3 regions of the Arthrobacter sp. NPDC056691 genome follow, and region 3 is predicted to be linked to each of the others. Evidence: predicted binding sites of a transcription regulator. Region 3 holds the regulator's gene; each other region holds the start of a gene.
The links. The regulator HrcA, encoded in region 3, represses chaperone genes, less so after heat shock. The targets are predictions, from matches to a motif close to TTNGCACTCGNNNNNNNCGAGTGCNAA.
Positions count from the first base shown of each region.

Region 1 (4,246 bases), on a different contig from region 3:
CCCCACGCTGGTGGAGAGCAAGGACTTCCCCACGCCCGTTGCGGTGGTGCTGGGCCCTGGCTACCAGTAGCCTTTCCGGTTACGCCTGAATAACTATTGCCTCCGCTCCGGTCCGCTGGCCTGCGCCTCTCAGGGCCTGACTGGATAGAGTGAAGGCAGGCTTCGAGGCGTAATTCATGGCACACACCGACGTGGGCCTTACGCAAGCAACCTGAAAGTGTGGGGATCATGGCATTGGGCACCGTGAAGTGGTTCAACGCGGAAAAGGGCTACGGCTTCATCACCGTTGACGGTTCGGGCGATGACGTCTTTGTGCACTGGTCGGCCATCCAGACCGACGGGTTCCGGGCGCTCGACGAGGGCCAGCGCGTGGAGCTGGAAGTGGGCGAAGGCGAAAAGGGTCCGCAGGCAGAAAAGGTCCGGCCCGTCTAGTGGCACTCCGCACAGGTCTCCGGTGTACTGCTGTCTGGGGCACCGCCGTCGTGATGACGCTGGGTGCCTGCTCGGGATCGGGAGACAACGCCCGGACAGCTCCGGTTGAAGCCAGCGGCGACGGAACGCTGCGGATCGGTCTGATCCTGGACAACACCGGACCCCAGGCCTTCCTGAACGCCGCCCAGCTGGCCGCCGCTAAGCTCGCTGTCCAGGAGATCAACGCGGCGGGAGGGCACAAAGGCAGGCCAGTCGAGCTGCTCCCCGAGTCCACCGGCGCCGACACTGCCGCGCAGGCCCGGGAACTCGCCGACGCCAAGGCGGACGTGGTGATCGGTCCCACCGATTCCAGCCACGCCCCGGCCGCTATCGACGTGCTGTCCAAGGCCAGGATCACTCTCATCTCTCCCGCAAACACCGCCGCGGAACTCAGCAGCTACAAGAGCGGCGGCTACTACTTCCGCACGGCCGCGGCGGACATTGCGCAGGCTCCCGTCCTGGTGAAGCTCGCCAGGGACGCCGGGGTCAAGAGCCTCGCGGTGCTCTACGAGGACGGCAACTACGGCCAGGACGTGTCTGCCGCCGTTTCCGCTGCCGCCAAAGCCGGCGGGCTGGACCCCGTCACCGTTTCCGGCTTCAAGGCGGGCGAGGCGCAGAAGTCCGCTGGCGGCGTCCGCGACGCAGCGCCGGACGCCGTCGTCGTCATTGCCCGCGACGGTGCGCAGGGAGCCATCGCCGAGCTCACCAATGCAGGAGTGCCGGGCAACAAGCTCATCCTCGCCGACGGTGCCTTCAGGCAGTACGGCTCAGCCCTCGGGTCGAGATCGCTGGAAGGAACGCGCGCCCTGGTGCCCGGCGTCTTTCCTTCAGCGCACTTCCAGGCCGAACTCGTGGCCATCGACGCGAAACTCAAGGACACAACGTTCGCGGCCGAGACCTATGATGCCGTGAACCTCGCGGCCCTGGCCGCCGCTGTGGCGGAGGACGACGCCGGTGCCTCCATTGCCGGTACGCTCAGCGCCGTCTCCGGCGGCACTGCCGGAAGCCGGGCGTCCGCTTCCCGGTCTGGCCAGCCGGCCGTCTGCTCGACGTACAAGGACTGCCTCGCCGCGATCCGGGACGGCAAGGCCATTGACTACGACGGTGAGTCGGGGCCAGTCCGCTTCGATGCGAACGGCGACGTCACCGTCGCGAAGTACATGGTGTTCACCTATGGAGCCGACAATAAAGCCAAGCTCACGGGCAGCGAGGCCGCCGGAAGGTCTGCCGGCTGATCGCTGGCAGCGAATACTCCGCCCGATTGCGGGATAAAACAAGCACATCTGCTTGCACTCTCCCCGGGGGAGTGCTAATTATTGATTAGCACTCCAGCGTGCCGACTGCTAAAGGGTCGTCCGGTTCCGGCCGGCACCACCCCGGCGGCGGCGCAAGGAGCGAAAGAAACACCTGGTTGGGGTGAGATCCGGACTGTCGGGCGTACAGAGGCCCGCGGAAAGGATCGTCCGTCGCGGGCACCGCAGCGAGGTTCCTTCTTAACGACTGTCCCGAAAGGACTACTGCCGTTATGGCCAAGATCATTGCATTTGATGAAGAGGCACGCCGCGGTCTTGAGCGGGGCCTGAACATCCTCGCCGACGCCGTCAAGGTCACCCTCGGCCCGCGTGGCCGCAACGTCGTCCTCGAAAAGAAGTGGGGCGCCCCCACGATCACCAACGATGGTGTCTCCATCGCCAAGGAGATCGAGCTGGACGATCCCTACGAGAAGATCGGCGCCGAGCTGGTCAAGGAAGTTGCCAAGAAGACGGATGACGTCGCTGGCGACGGCACCACCACGGCTACTGTCCTGGCCCAGGCACTGGTCAAGGAAGGCCTGCGCAACGTCGCGGCCGGCGCTGACCCGCTGTCCCTCAAGCGCGGCATCGAGAAGGCCGTTGAAGCCGTCACCACCGAGCTCCTGGCCTCCGCCAAGGAAATCGAAACCAAGGAAGAGATCGCGGCCACGGCTTCCATCTCCGCCGGTGACGACGAAATCGGCGCCCTGATCGCCGAAGCCCTGGACAAGGTGGGCAAGGAAGGCGTCATCACGGTCGAGGAGTCCAACACCTTCGGCCTCGAGCTGGAGCTCACCGAAGGCATGCGCTTCGACAAGGGCTACATCTCCGCTTACTTCGTCACGGACACCGAGCGCCAGGAAACGGTCCTTGAGGACCCGTACATCCTGATCGTCAACTCCAAGATCTCCAACGTCAAGGAACTGGTTGCTGTCCTCGAGAAGGTCATGCAGTCCAACAAGCCGCTGCTGATCATCGCCGAAGACATCGAGGGCGAGGCCCTGGCCACCCTGATCGTCAACAAGATCCGCGGCACCTTCAAGTCCGTCGCCGTCAAGGCTCCGGGCTTCGGTGACCGCCGCAAGGCGCAGCTGGCCGACATCGCCATCCTCACCGGTGGCCAGGTCATCGCCGAGGAAGTCGGCCTCAAGCTTGAGACCGCCGGCCTCGACCTCCTGGGCAAGGCACGCAAGGTTGTCGTGACCAAGGACGAGACCACCATCGTCGAAGGTGCAGGCGACGCCGACCAGATCGCCGGCCGCGTTTCCCAGATCCGCGCCGAGATCGAAAACTCCGACTCGGACTACGACCGCGAGAAGCTGCAGGAACGCCTGGCCAAGCTGGCCGGCGGCGTTGCAGTCATCAAGGCCGGTGCCGCAACGGAGGTTGAGCTCAAGGAGCGCAAGCACCGCATTGAGGACGCTGTCCGCAACGCAAAGGCTGCCGTCGAAGAAGGCATCGTTGCCGGTGGTGGCGTGGCCCTGATCCAGGCCGGCGCCAAGGCATTCGCCAACCTGCAGCTCCAAGGCGACGAAGCAACCGGTGCGAACATCGTCCGCGTTGCCATTGACGCCCCGCTGAAGCAGATCGCCTTCAACGCCGGCCTTGAGCCCGGCGTCGTGGTGGACAAGGTCCGCGGCCTGCCCGCCGGCCACGGCCTGAACGCTGCAACCGGCGAGTACGTCGACCTGCTGGCTGCCGGCGTGAACGACCCCGTCAAGGTAACCCGCTCTGCCCTGCAGAACGCGGCTTCCATTGCCGGCCTGTTCCTCACCACCGAAGCCGTTGTGGCTGACAAGCCGGAGAAGAGCGCTCCGGCCGTCGGCGGCGGCGACGACATGGGCGGCATGGGCGGCTTCTAGCCTCCCGCTGCTCCAAGCTGGCTAATGAGTGCGGCCCCCTCCACGGAGGGGGCCGCACTTTTGTCTGCGCATGTTTGTCCTTGCAGTCTGGCAGGATGGTTCGGTGACGATTACTGCAGCAGCCGACGGTTCGGCATTGGGAAACCCGGGTCCCGCAGGATGGGCCTGGTACGTGAACGACGACTGCTGGCGGGCCGGCGGCTGGCCGCACGGCACCAACAACCAGGGTGAGCTGATGGCCGTGCTGGACCTCTTCCGCTCCACCGCGCACCTCCCCGACGAGGACCTGCACATACTCTGCGACAGCCAGTACGTGATCAATTCGGTGACGAAGTGGATGCCCGGCTGGAAGCGCAAGGGGTGGCGCAAGGCGGACGGCAAGCCCGTGCTGAACGTGGACATCCTCAAGGACATCGACCGGGAGCTCGCCGGGCGCAAGTACCGCTTCGAATGGGTCAAGGGGCACGCCGGGCACGAACTGAACGAGGCCGCCGACGAGCGGGCAAGGGCCGTGGCACTCGCCTACCAGCAGGGCGTTGCCGCGCGCTCAGGACCGGGGTTCCCCGACGCGGAACCGGCTGCAGCCCGGCGGCCTGTCAAGGAGGGCCGTGGCGGGGGCGG
Region 1 is NZ_JBHTXX010000015.1:65,515-69,760, forward strand. Features, by position in the region: gene ACFRAU_RS13625 (LytR C-terminal domain-containing protein) at 1-70, shown strand, start outside; gene ACFRAU_RS13630 (cold-shock protein) at 229-432, shown strand; gene ACFRAU_RS13635 (ABC transporter substrate-binding protein) at 432-1,706, shown strand; gene groL (chaperonin GroEL) at 1,997-3,625, shown strand; gene ACFRAU_RS13645 (RNase H family protein) at 3,729-4,246, shown strand, end outside.
Region 1: groL (chaperonin GroEL) is a predicted target of HrcA. The motif match lies at 1,792-1,818, and genes of this name have one in related genera.

Region 2 (4,246 bases), on a different contig from region 3:
GATCAGGGCGGAACCGCCACCGGCCACGATGCCTTCTTCGAGGGCGGCGCGGGTGGAGGACACTGCATCTTCGATGCGGTGCTTCTTTTCCTTCAGCTCAACCTCGGTGGCTGCGCCGACCTTGATCACGCCGATGCCGCCGGCCAGCTTGGCCAGGCGTTCCTGCAGCTTTTCCTTGTCCCAGTCGGAGTCGGTGCGGGTCAGCTCGGCGCGCAGCTGGGCAACACGTGCCGATACGTCCTCGGCCGAACCTGCGCCGTCGACGATGGTGGTGTTGTCCTTGGTCACCGTGATGCGGCGGGCGGTACCCAGCACCTCGAGGCCCACGGAGTCCAGGCTCAGGCCCAGTTCCGGGGACACAACCTGGGCGCCGGTCAGCGTCGCGATGTCCTGCAGCATGGCCTTGCGGCGGTCGCCGAAGCCCGGAGCCTTGACGGCAACCACGTTCAGGGTGCCGCGGATGCGGTTGACGATCAGCGTGGACAGGGCCTCGCCGTCGACGTCCTCGGCGATGATGAACAGCGGCTTGGAGCTCTGCAGCGCCTTCTCCAGCAGCGGCAGGAATTCCTGCACCGAGGAGATCTTGCCCTGGTTGATCAGGATGAGGGCGTCCTCGAGGACGGCTTCCTGGCGCTCGGTGTCGGTGATGAAGTACGGGGACAGGTAGCCCTTGTCGAACTGCATGCCCTCGGTCAGAGCCAACTCGGTCTGCGTGGTGGAGGATTCCTCGATGGTGATCACACCATCCTTGCCCACCTTGCCGAATGCCTCGGCGAGCAGCTCGCCCACCTCGTCGCTCTGGGCGGAGATGGCGGCAACGTTGGCCACCTGGCTGCCCTCGACGGGACGGGCGTTCTCCAGCAGGCGGGCTGCGATGGCCTCGACAGAGACCTCGATGCCGCGCTTGATCTGGCCCGGGGCGGCGCCGGCAGCAACGTTGCGCAGGCCTTCCTTGACCAGTGCCTGGGCGAGCACGGTTGCGGTGGTGGTACCGTCACCGGCGACGTCGTTCGTCTTGGTGGCGACTTCCTTGGCCAGCTGGGCGCCAAGGTTCTCGTACGGGTCGTCGAGCTCGACTTCCCGGGCGATGGTCACGCCGTCGTTGGTGATGGTGGGTGCGCCCCACTTCTTGTCCAGCACGACGTTGCGGCCGCGGGGACCAAGCGTCACCTTGACCGTGTTGGCGAGCTTGTCAATGCCGGCTTCGAGCGACCGGCGGGCAGCGTCGTTGAACGCAAGCTGCTTTGCCATGGTTTGTCCTTTCAAGACAGAACCCCGTGCAGCCGCCCGGTCGGAATGAATTCAGACGCGGACAGCGGCACGGGGGTCCAAGAGAGTTACTTTACGACGATCGCCAGAACGTCGCGGGCGGAGAGCACGAGGTACTCGGTGCCGCCGGTCTTGACTTCGGTTCCGCCGTACTTGGAGTAGATGACGACGTCGCCAACAGCTACGTCGACCGGTACGCGGTTGCCGTCTTCGAAGCGACCGGGGCCTACTGCAACAACTTCGCCTTCCTGCGGCTTCTCCTGGGCGGAGTCCGGGATTACCAGGCCGGAAGCCGTGGTCTGCTCGGCTTCGAGCGGGCGGACAACAATACGATCCTCAAGAGGCTTAATAGAGACCGACACTCGGACCTCTCCTTTTCGTCAAAATTCATGGACAGTAAAAACTGTTGCGCCGTGGCGGCAGACCGTCGTCGCGGTGCCGGCAGCAGCCAGGCTGGCAGCTCTTCGTGTGTTAGCACCCTCCTAGGGAGAGTGCTAATGATGACTCTATGTAAGGGGTTAGCACTCGGTCAAGGTGAGTGCCAGAATTTCATCCGCCGTAACCCGCGCGGACCTTCGTTCAGCGCCCGGCGAGGTCGTCGAACCCCAGGTCCTCGCCGCCGTCGGCGTCCTCGTCCCCCGCCTTCCGCTGTTCGCGGACAAGCACGACGGCGGCCGCCGCCGCGGCCACTGCCGAGACGATGAGCACCACAACGCCGCCAACACGCGCGCCCAGGTAGAGGTCCCGGATCTGCCGGGCCTCCTCGGTGGCGTCGCTGATGTTCTTGCCGCCCACCGAGTAGACGGTGGCATTGAAGGAGTCCAGCAGGAAGATGATCACCAGCAGGACCAGGCAGACGACCGCGACCACCGCTCCGACGATCAGCGCCGGGCGTGCGCACCGGACCAGGCGGCTATGCTGCGCCGGACCAGGGCTGGTGCTTTCGGGCTGGCCGGAGTCGGACTGACCTGAGCTGGGCGTTTCGCTGGATTCCATTCAGACCACCCTATCGGGAAGAGTTTGGGGCGGCCGCTCCACTAGGCTTGATCCCATGTCTGAAGCACCGCAGGACCAGATCGCCCCGCTCCTCACAGAAGAAGGATGGGAGCTGCTGGCCTCGCTCGGACCCTACCGCGAGGATGATTCTTTCACCCTCAGCTCAAGCCTCCGCAAGGCCGGCCACTCCCCCGAACTCGTGTCCGCCGTCCTGACGCAGTCGCGGCTCCGGACCAGGGCAGAGGCCAAGTTCGGCGAATTTGCCCGGCAGATGCTCTTCACCCAGGCCGGCCTGGAGCAGGCCACCCGGCTCAACGTGGCGGCCCGGCACGCCCAGCGCTTTGCCCAGGCGGGCGTCCGCCACGTTGCCGACCTGGGCTGCGGCCTCGGCGCGGACGCCATGGCCCTCGCGTCGCTGGACATCGCCGTGACCGCCGTGGAAGTGGACGAGACCACCGCCGCCTGCGCCACGATCAACCTCATTCCCTTTCCGCACGCCAGGGTGGTCCATTCGGATGCGACGTCCGTGGCGCTGGAGGACGGGGCCGGCGTCTGGCTGGACCCTGCCCGGCGCACCACCACCACGTCCGGCACCAAGCGGATCTGGGACCCCGAGGCGTTCTCTCCCCCGCTGTCCTTCGTGGAGTCGCTGGCTGCCGCGGGGCGCGCCGTCGGCGTCAAAATGGGGCCGGGCATGCCGCACGAGTCGGTGCCCGCCGGCTGCGAGGCCCAATGGGTCTCGGTGGGCGGCGACGTCACGGAAGTCACGCTGTGGTTCAACGCCGTGGCCCGTCCCGGGATCCGCCGGGCGGCCTTGGTGATCGGGCCGGAGGGCGCGGCGGAACTCACCAGCGGGGAGGAGTTCGACGCCGGACCGGTGGCCGCCGTGGGCCCGGTGGAAGGTTTCCTGTACGAGCCGGACGGCGCCGTCATCCGGGCCGGGCTCGTGGCCGATCTGGCCCTCGACCTGGGCGGCCACCTCGTGGACGAGCACATCGCCTACATATGTGCCCCGGAGCTGCTGGACACTCCGTTTGCGAGGGCTTACCGGGTAGTGGAGGTCATGCCCTACAACGTCAAGGCCCTCAAAGCCTGGGTCCGGGAAAACGGCATCGGCGTGCTGGACATCAAGAAGCGCGGCACGTCCGTCACCCCGGAGGAGCTGCGCAAGCAGCTGCTCCCCGGGGGCAAGGGCGCAGGCAAGGCGGGCAAGAAGACAGCCACCCTGGTCCTCACCCGGATCGGGGAAGAAAGAGTGGCTGTCTCCGTGGAGCCCGTGTAACTGGCCCGTGTAACTACTGGGCCCGCACGAACGCCTCGGCGTCCCGGACCTGCTGGTCCGTGGGGCGGATGCCCGTATACAACACAAACTGCTCCAATGCCTGGATGGTGGCCACCTCGGCGCCGGTGATGACCTGCTTGCCGGCGTCCCGCCCCGCCTTGATGAGCGGCGTTTCAGCGGGCAGCGCCACGACGTCGAACACAATCTTGGCGGCCCCGATGGTTTCGGCGGGGAAGGACAGCGCGTCGGCTTCCGGTCCGCCGGCCATTCCCACCGGGGTGACGTTGATGATCATGTCCGCGGTGGCGTCCGGGCCGGTGCCGAGCTCCGCGCGCCACGCAAAGCCGTAGAGATCGGCGAGCGCCCGGCCGGTTGCCTCGTTGCGGGCGATGACGGTGACGTCCTTGAAGCCCGCGTCGCGCAGGGCTGCGGCGGTGGCCTTGGCCATGCCTCCGGCGCCCTTGAGCAGCACCGACGACTCCACAGGCACGGCGTTCCGCTGCAGCAGCTGCTCGATCGCGGTGTAGTCCGTGTTGTACGCGGTCAGGCGCCCGCCGTCGTTGACGATGGTGTTGACGGAGTCGATCGCCTTGGCGGACGGGTCCATGGCGTCCACCAGGGCGATCACGTCCTCCTTGTAGGGCATGGAGACGGCGCAGCCCCGGATCCCCAGGCCGCGGACGCCCGCGATCGCCTGGG
Region 2 is NZ_JBHTXX010000005.1:131,501-135,746, reverse strand. Features, by position in the region: gene groL (chaperonin GroEL) at 1-1,251, opposite strand, end outside; gene groES (co-chaperone GroES) at 1,338-1,631, opposite strand; gene ACFRAU_RS06700 (hypothetical protein) at 1,849-2,265, opposite strand; gene ACFRAU_RS06695 (SAM-dependent methyltransferase) at 2,321-3,547, shown strand; gene ACFRAU_RS06690 (shikimate 5-dehydrogenase) at 3,561-4,246, opposite strand, start outside.
Region 2: groES (co-chaperone GroES) is a predicted target of HrcA. The motif match lies at 1,788-1,814, and genes of this name have one in related genera.

Region 3 (4,246 bases):
CTCTTCCACCCGGCCCAGCAGGGCCGGCTCAAGGTCAGCGTAGGTGCGCACGGCGCCCAGGAGTTTCTGCCAGCCGAGGCCGATGTCCTCCTTGGTCGCGTGCGGCCAGCCGAAGGCGGCGAGGATGCCGGTTTTCCAGTCCGTGCCGCGCGGCACCACCGGCCACTGCGGAATGCCCAGCACCGACGGCCGGATCGCCTGCCAGACGTCGACGTACGGGTGGCCCACGATCAGCACGTTCCCGGCGGCGCCGGGGGACGACATGACGGCGTCGGCGATCCTCGACTCCTTGGAGTCGGGAACCAGGTGGTCCACCAGGACGCCCAGCCGGCGGCCGGGTCCGGGGCGGAACGAGGCAACGGCCGCCGCCAGGTCATCGATGCCGTGCAGGGGTTCGACGACGATGCCCTCCACCCGGAGATCGTCGCCCCAGACTTTTTCCACGAGTTCGGCGTCATGCTTGCCTTCGACCCAGATCCGGCTGGCCTTGGCCACCTGTGCGCGCTGCCCTTCCACCCGCACCGAACCCGACGCCGTCCGGCCGGTCGTGCCCGGCCCTGCGGGCTTCGCTTTGGGCGCCGGCGGCATCAGGCGTACCGGCTGACCTTCCAAAAGGAATCCGAAACCCAGCTTGAAGGACCGGGACTTTCCGCGGCGGTCCTCAAGCGCCACCACGTGCATGCCGCCGGACTTCTCCACCCGGGTCACCGCACCCACCCAGCCGGACTGGACGTCCTCGAGCACCATGCCGCGCTCCACAGGAACCTCAGGCAGGCTGTTCTTGGCGGGCGCTGCGATCTCCTGCGGGCCCCAGGTCTGGTACTGCATTTCGTTCACCGCTCTGCACTAGGAGGGAGCCGCTCCGGCCGCGGGCATACCGCCGGGGGACAGGCGCCCGGAATTTCGCCCGGAGCGGTACCAATGCTAACAACGCGGCGACTCATATTAGACTTGTTAGCACTTAGGCATGTCGAGTGCTAACCACAGCGTTTACGGGCAGGATCAACGCCCGGCGCGGTCAAGGCCAAAAGGAGGTGGACTGTGAGCGAACCACGGAAGCTTGAGGTGCTGCGCGCCATCGTGGAGGACTATGTCCATTCCCGCGAACCTGTCGGCTCCAAGGCCCTGGTGGAACGGCACCATCTGGGCGTATCCAGCGCCACCATCCGCAACGACATGGCGGCCCTTGAGGACGAGGGCCTTATCACTGCCCCGCACACCAGCGCGGGCAGGATTCCGACGGACAAGGGTTACCGTCTGTTCGTCGACCAGATTTCAGCCGTCAAGCCGTTGTCCCCGGCGGAGAAGCGCGCCATCCAGACCCTCCTCGAGGGGTCAGAGGACCTTGACGACGTCCTGGACCGGACGGCGCGGCTCCTGTCCCAGTTGACCAACCAGGTCGCCGTCGTGCAGTACCCGCACCTGAGCCGCGCCGTGGTGCGGCACATTGAATTTGTGCTGCTGGCGCCGCGGAAGGTGCTGATCGTGCTGATCGCCGACTCCGGCAAGGTTGACCAGCGAGTGGTCGACGCCGGACAGGACCTGTCAGACGACACGCTCGCCGCACTCCGCACCCGGTTCCTGACCGGTGTGGCCGGAACGCCGGTGGCCATCCTGCCCCAGCACCTGGCCGCCGTCGTGGCCGGCTGCACGCACGCCGAGCGCCCCATTGCCATGGCCCTCGGCAAGGGGCTGGAGGGCCTGGCGCACAACAGCCGGGAAGACCGTATGGTCCTCGCGGGAACGGCCAACCTCGCGCGCTCCAACGTGGACTTTCCGCTCAGCATCGGACCTGTTCTGGAGGCCCTCGAGGAGCAGGTGGTGATGCTGCGGCTCCTGAGCGACATGGCCCAGGACCCGCGGGGCGTGGCCGTGAGCATCGGCCGGGAAAACCCCTACGACGGTCTGGCCGAGGCATCGGTGGTGGCCACCGGCTACGGCCCCGACGCCAGCGCCAAGGTGGGCATCCTTGGCCCCACCCGGATGGACTATCCCACCACCATGGCCGCCGTGCGCGCGGTGGCCCGCTACCTTTCGAGGATTCTGGGCCCGTGACCGCACGACCCGGACATCCTCTGACCACAGGCAGTACAACCAGGAAGAGATACGAACTTTGAGCAGCCACTACGACGTTCTTGGAGTCTCCGCTGAAGCCACCGGCGAGGAGATCAAAAAGGCCTACCGCAAGCTGGCCCGCTCCCTCCACCCGGATGTCAACCCCGGGGAAGACGCCGCCGAACGCTTCAAGGCCGTCACCCACGCCTACGAGGTGCTGTCCGATCCGCAGAAGCGCAGGATCTACGACACCACCGGCAATGAGAACGGCACCGACAACGGCTTCGGCGGCGGCTACGCCGGCCAGGGCTTCGCGTTCCAGGACATCTTTGACACCTTCTTCGGCGCGGGCGGAACATCCGGGCCCGCGTCCCGCGTCCGCCGTGGGCAGGACGCGCTGATCAGCGTCCGGATCGACCTGCGCGATGCCGTCTTCGGCGTCAACAAGAAGCTGGAAGTGGACACAGCCGTCACCTGCCCCACGTGTGAAGGCTCGTGCTGCCGCGAGGGTAGCCACCCGGAACGCTGCGATATCTGCGGCGGCAGCGGCCAGGTGCAGCGGGCGGTCCGTTCCATCCTCGGCCAGGTCATGACCGCCGCGCCGTGCGGTTCCTGCGAGGGCTTCGGGACGGTCATCAAGGACCCCTGCAACGAGTGCAGCGGCCAGGGCCGTATCCGCAGCCGCCGCTCCCTGACCATCAAGGTGCCGGCCGGCGTGGCCACCGGAACCCGGATCCAGCTCTCCGGGCAGGGCGAGGCGGGCCCCGCAGGCGGCCCCTCCGGCGACCTTTATGTGGAAATCCGGGTCAACAACGACTCCACCTACATCCGCGAGGGCGACGACCTCCACGCGACTTTGAACATTCCCATGACGGCCGCCGCCCTCGGCACCGAACTGAGCCTGGAAACGTTCGACGGCAAGCAGGAGATCGACGTTAAGGCGGGCACCCAGTCCGGCGAGATCATCACCCTCCGCGGCCTGGGAGTTACCCATCTGCGGGGCTATGGCCGCGGTGACCTCAGGGTCCACCTGCAGGTGGAAACGCCGTCCAAGCTCGACCCCGCCCAGGAAGACCTGCTCCGGCAGTTGGCCAAGCTCCGCGGCGAGCAGTTCTCCGAGGGCAAGCTGGCGGCCAGCGGCGGCGTTTTCGCCAAGCTGCGGGACCGCCTCGGTAACCTGTAGCGGTGAGCAACGCCGTATTCTTCACCCCTGCCGGCGCGCTGGACGGCACCGCTCCCGGTTCGCTGTTCGTCCTCGACGGCGCGGAGGCCCGGCACGCGGTCACAGTCAAGCGTCTGGCGGTGGGCGAACAGGTGGACATCGCCGACGGCGCGGGCAGGCGTATCACCGGAACCGTGACTGGTGCCGCTCCCGCCCAGTTGACGGTCGAATGCACCTCCGTGAGCGTGGAACCCCGGCCCGACGTCCGCCTGGTCCTCGTGCAGGCCCTCGCCAAGGGGGACCGGGACGAGCTGGCGATCGAGACCGCCACCGAACTGGGCATCGACGCCGTGATTCCCTGGCAGTCGGAACGCTCCATCGTCCGGTGGAAGGGTGACCGGGCAGCCAAGGCGCACGGGAAATGGCAGTCCGCCGTGACGGCGGCGGCCAAGCAGGCCCGCCGCGCCTGGATCCCGGAGGTGCGTCCCGCCGTCGATACCCAGGCGCTGGCCAGGGAAGTGGCGGAGGCCGGCCTTGCCGTGATCCTGCACGAAGACGCCGTCACGCCGCTGCGGCGGGTCCTCGGCAAATGGTCCGGGGAGCGTCAGGAGGCGTCCGGCCCCGGCGAGATTCTCCTCATCGTTGGTCCCGAAGGGGGCATCAGTGCCCGCGAGGTCACCCGGCTGTGCAGCGCCGGGGCGGTTACGGCACTGTTGGGACCGCACGTGCTGCGGTCATCGACGGCGGGACCGGCCGGCGTCGTGGTGGCCAGCGACGTCCTGGGCCGTTGGTAACCTCAGGCCGTTGGTAACGTCAGGCCGCTGGTAACGTCAGGCCGCTGAGTTTTGGCCAGGGCCGGTTCGCTGGCGGACGGTGAACCGCTGGCGGACCTGAACCTCTAGCGAACGTTGAATCTCTACCGAACCGTGAACCCGCGCGAGTCCACGTTGAGTTCGTCCCCCGGCTTGCCCGCGTCGATCTGGGAAACGCGCACCTCGTAGTTCCCGGGCGCCAGATTCACCGTGATCC
Region 3 is NZ_JBHTXX010000017.1:82,186-86,431, forward strand. Features, by position in the region: gene ACFRAU_RS14805 (DUF3097 domain-containing protein) at 1-828, opposite strand, end outside; gene hrcA (heat-inducible transcriptional repressor HrcA) at 1,042-2,055, shown strand; gene dnaJ (molecular chaperone DnaJ) at 2,114-3,238, shown strand; gene ACFRAU_RS14820 (16S rRNA (uracil(1498)-N(3))-methyltransferase) at 3,241-4,011, shown strand; gene ACFRAU_RS14825 (GerMN domain-containing protein) at 4,134-4,246, opposite strand, start outside.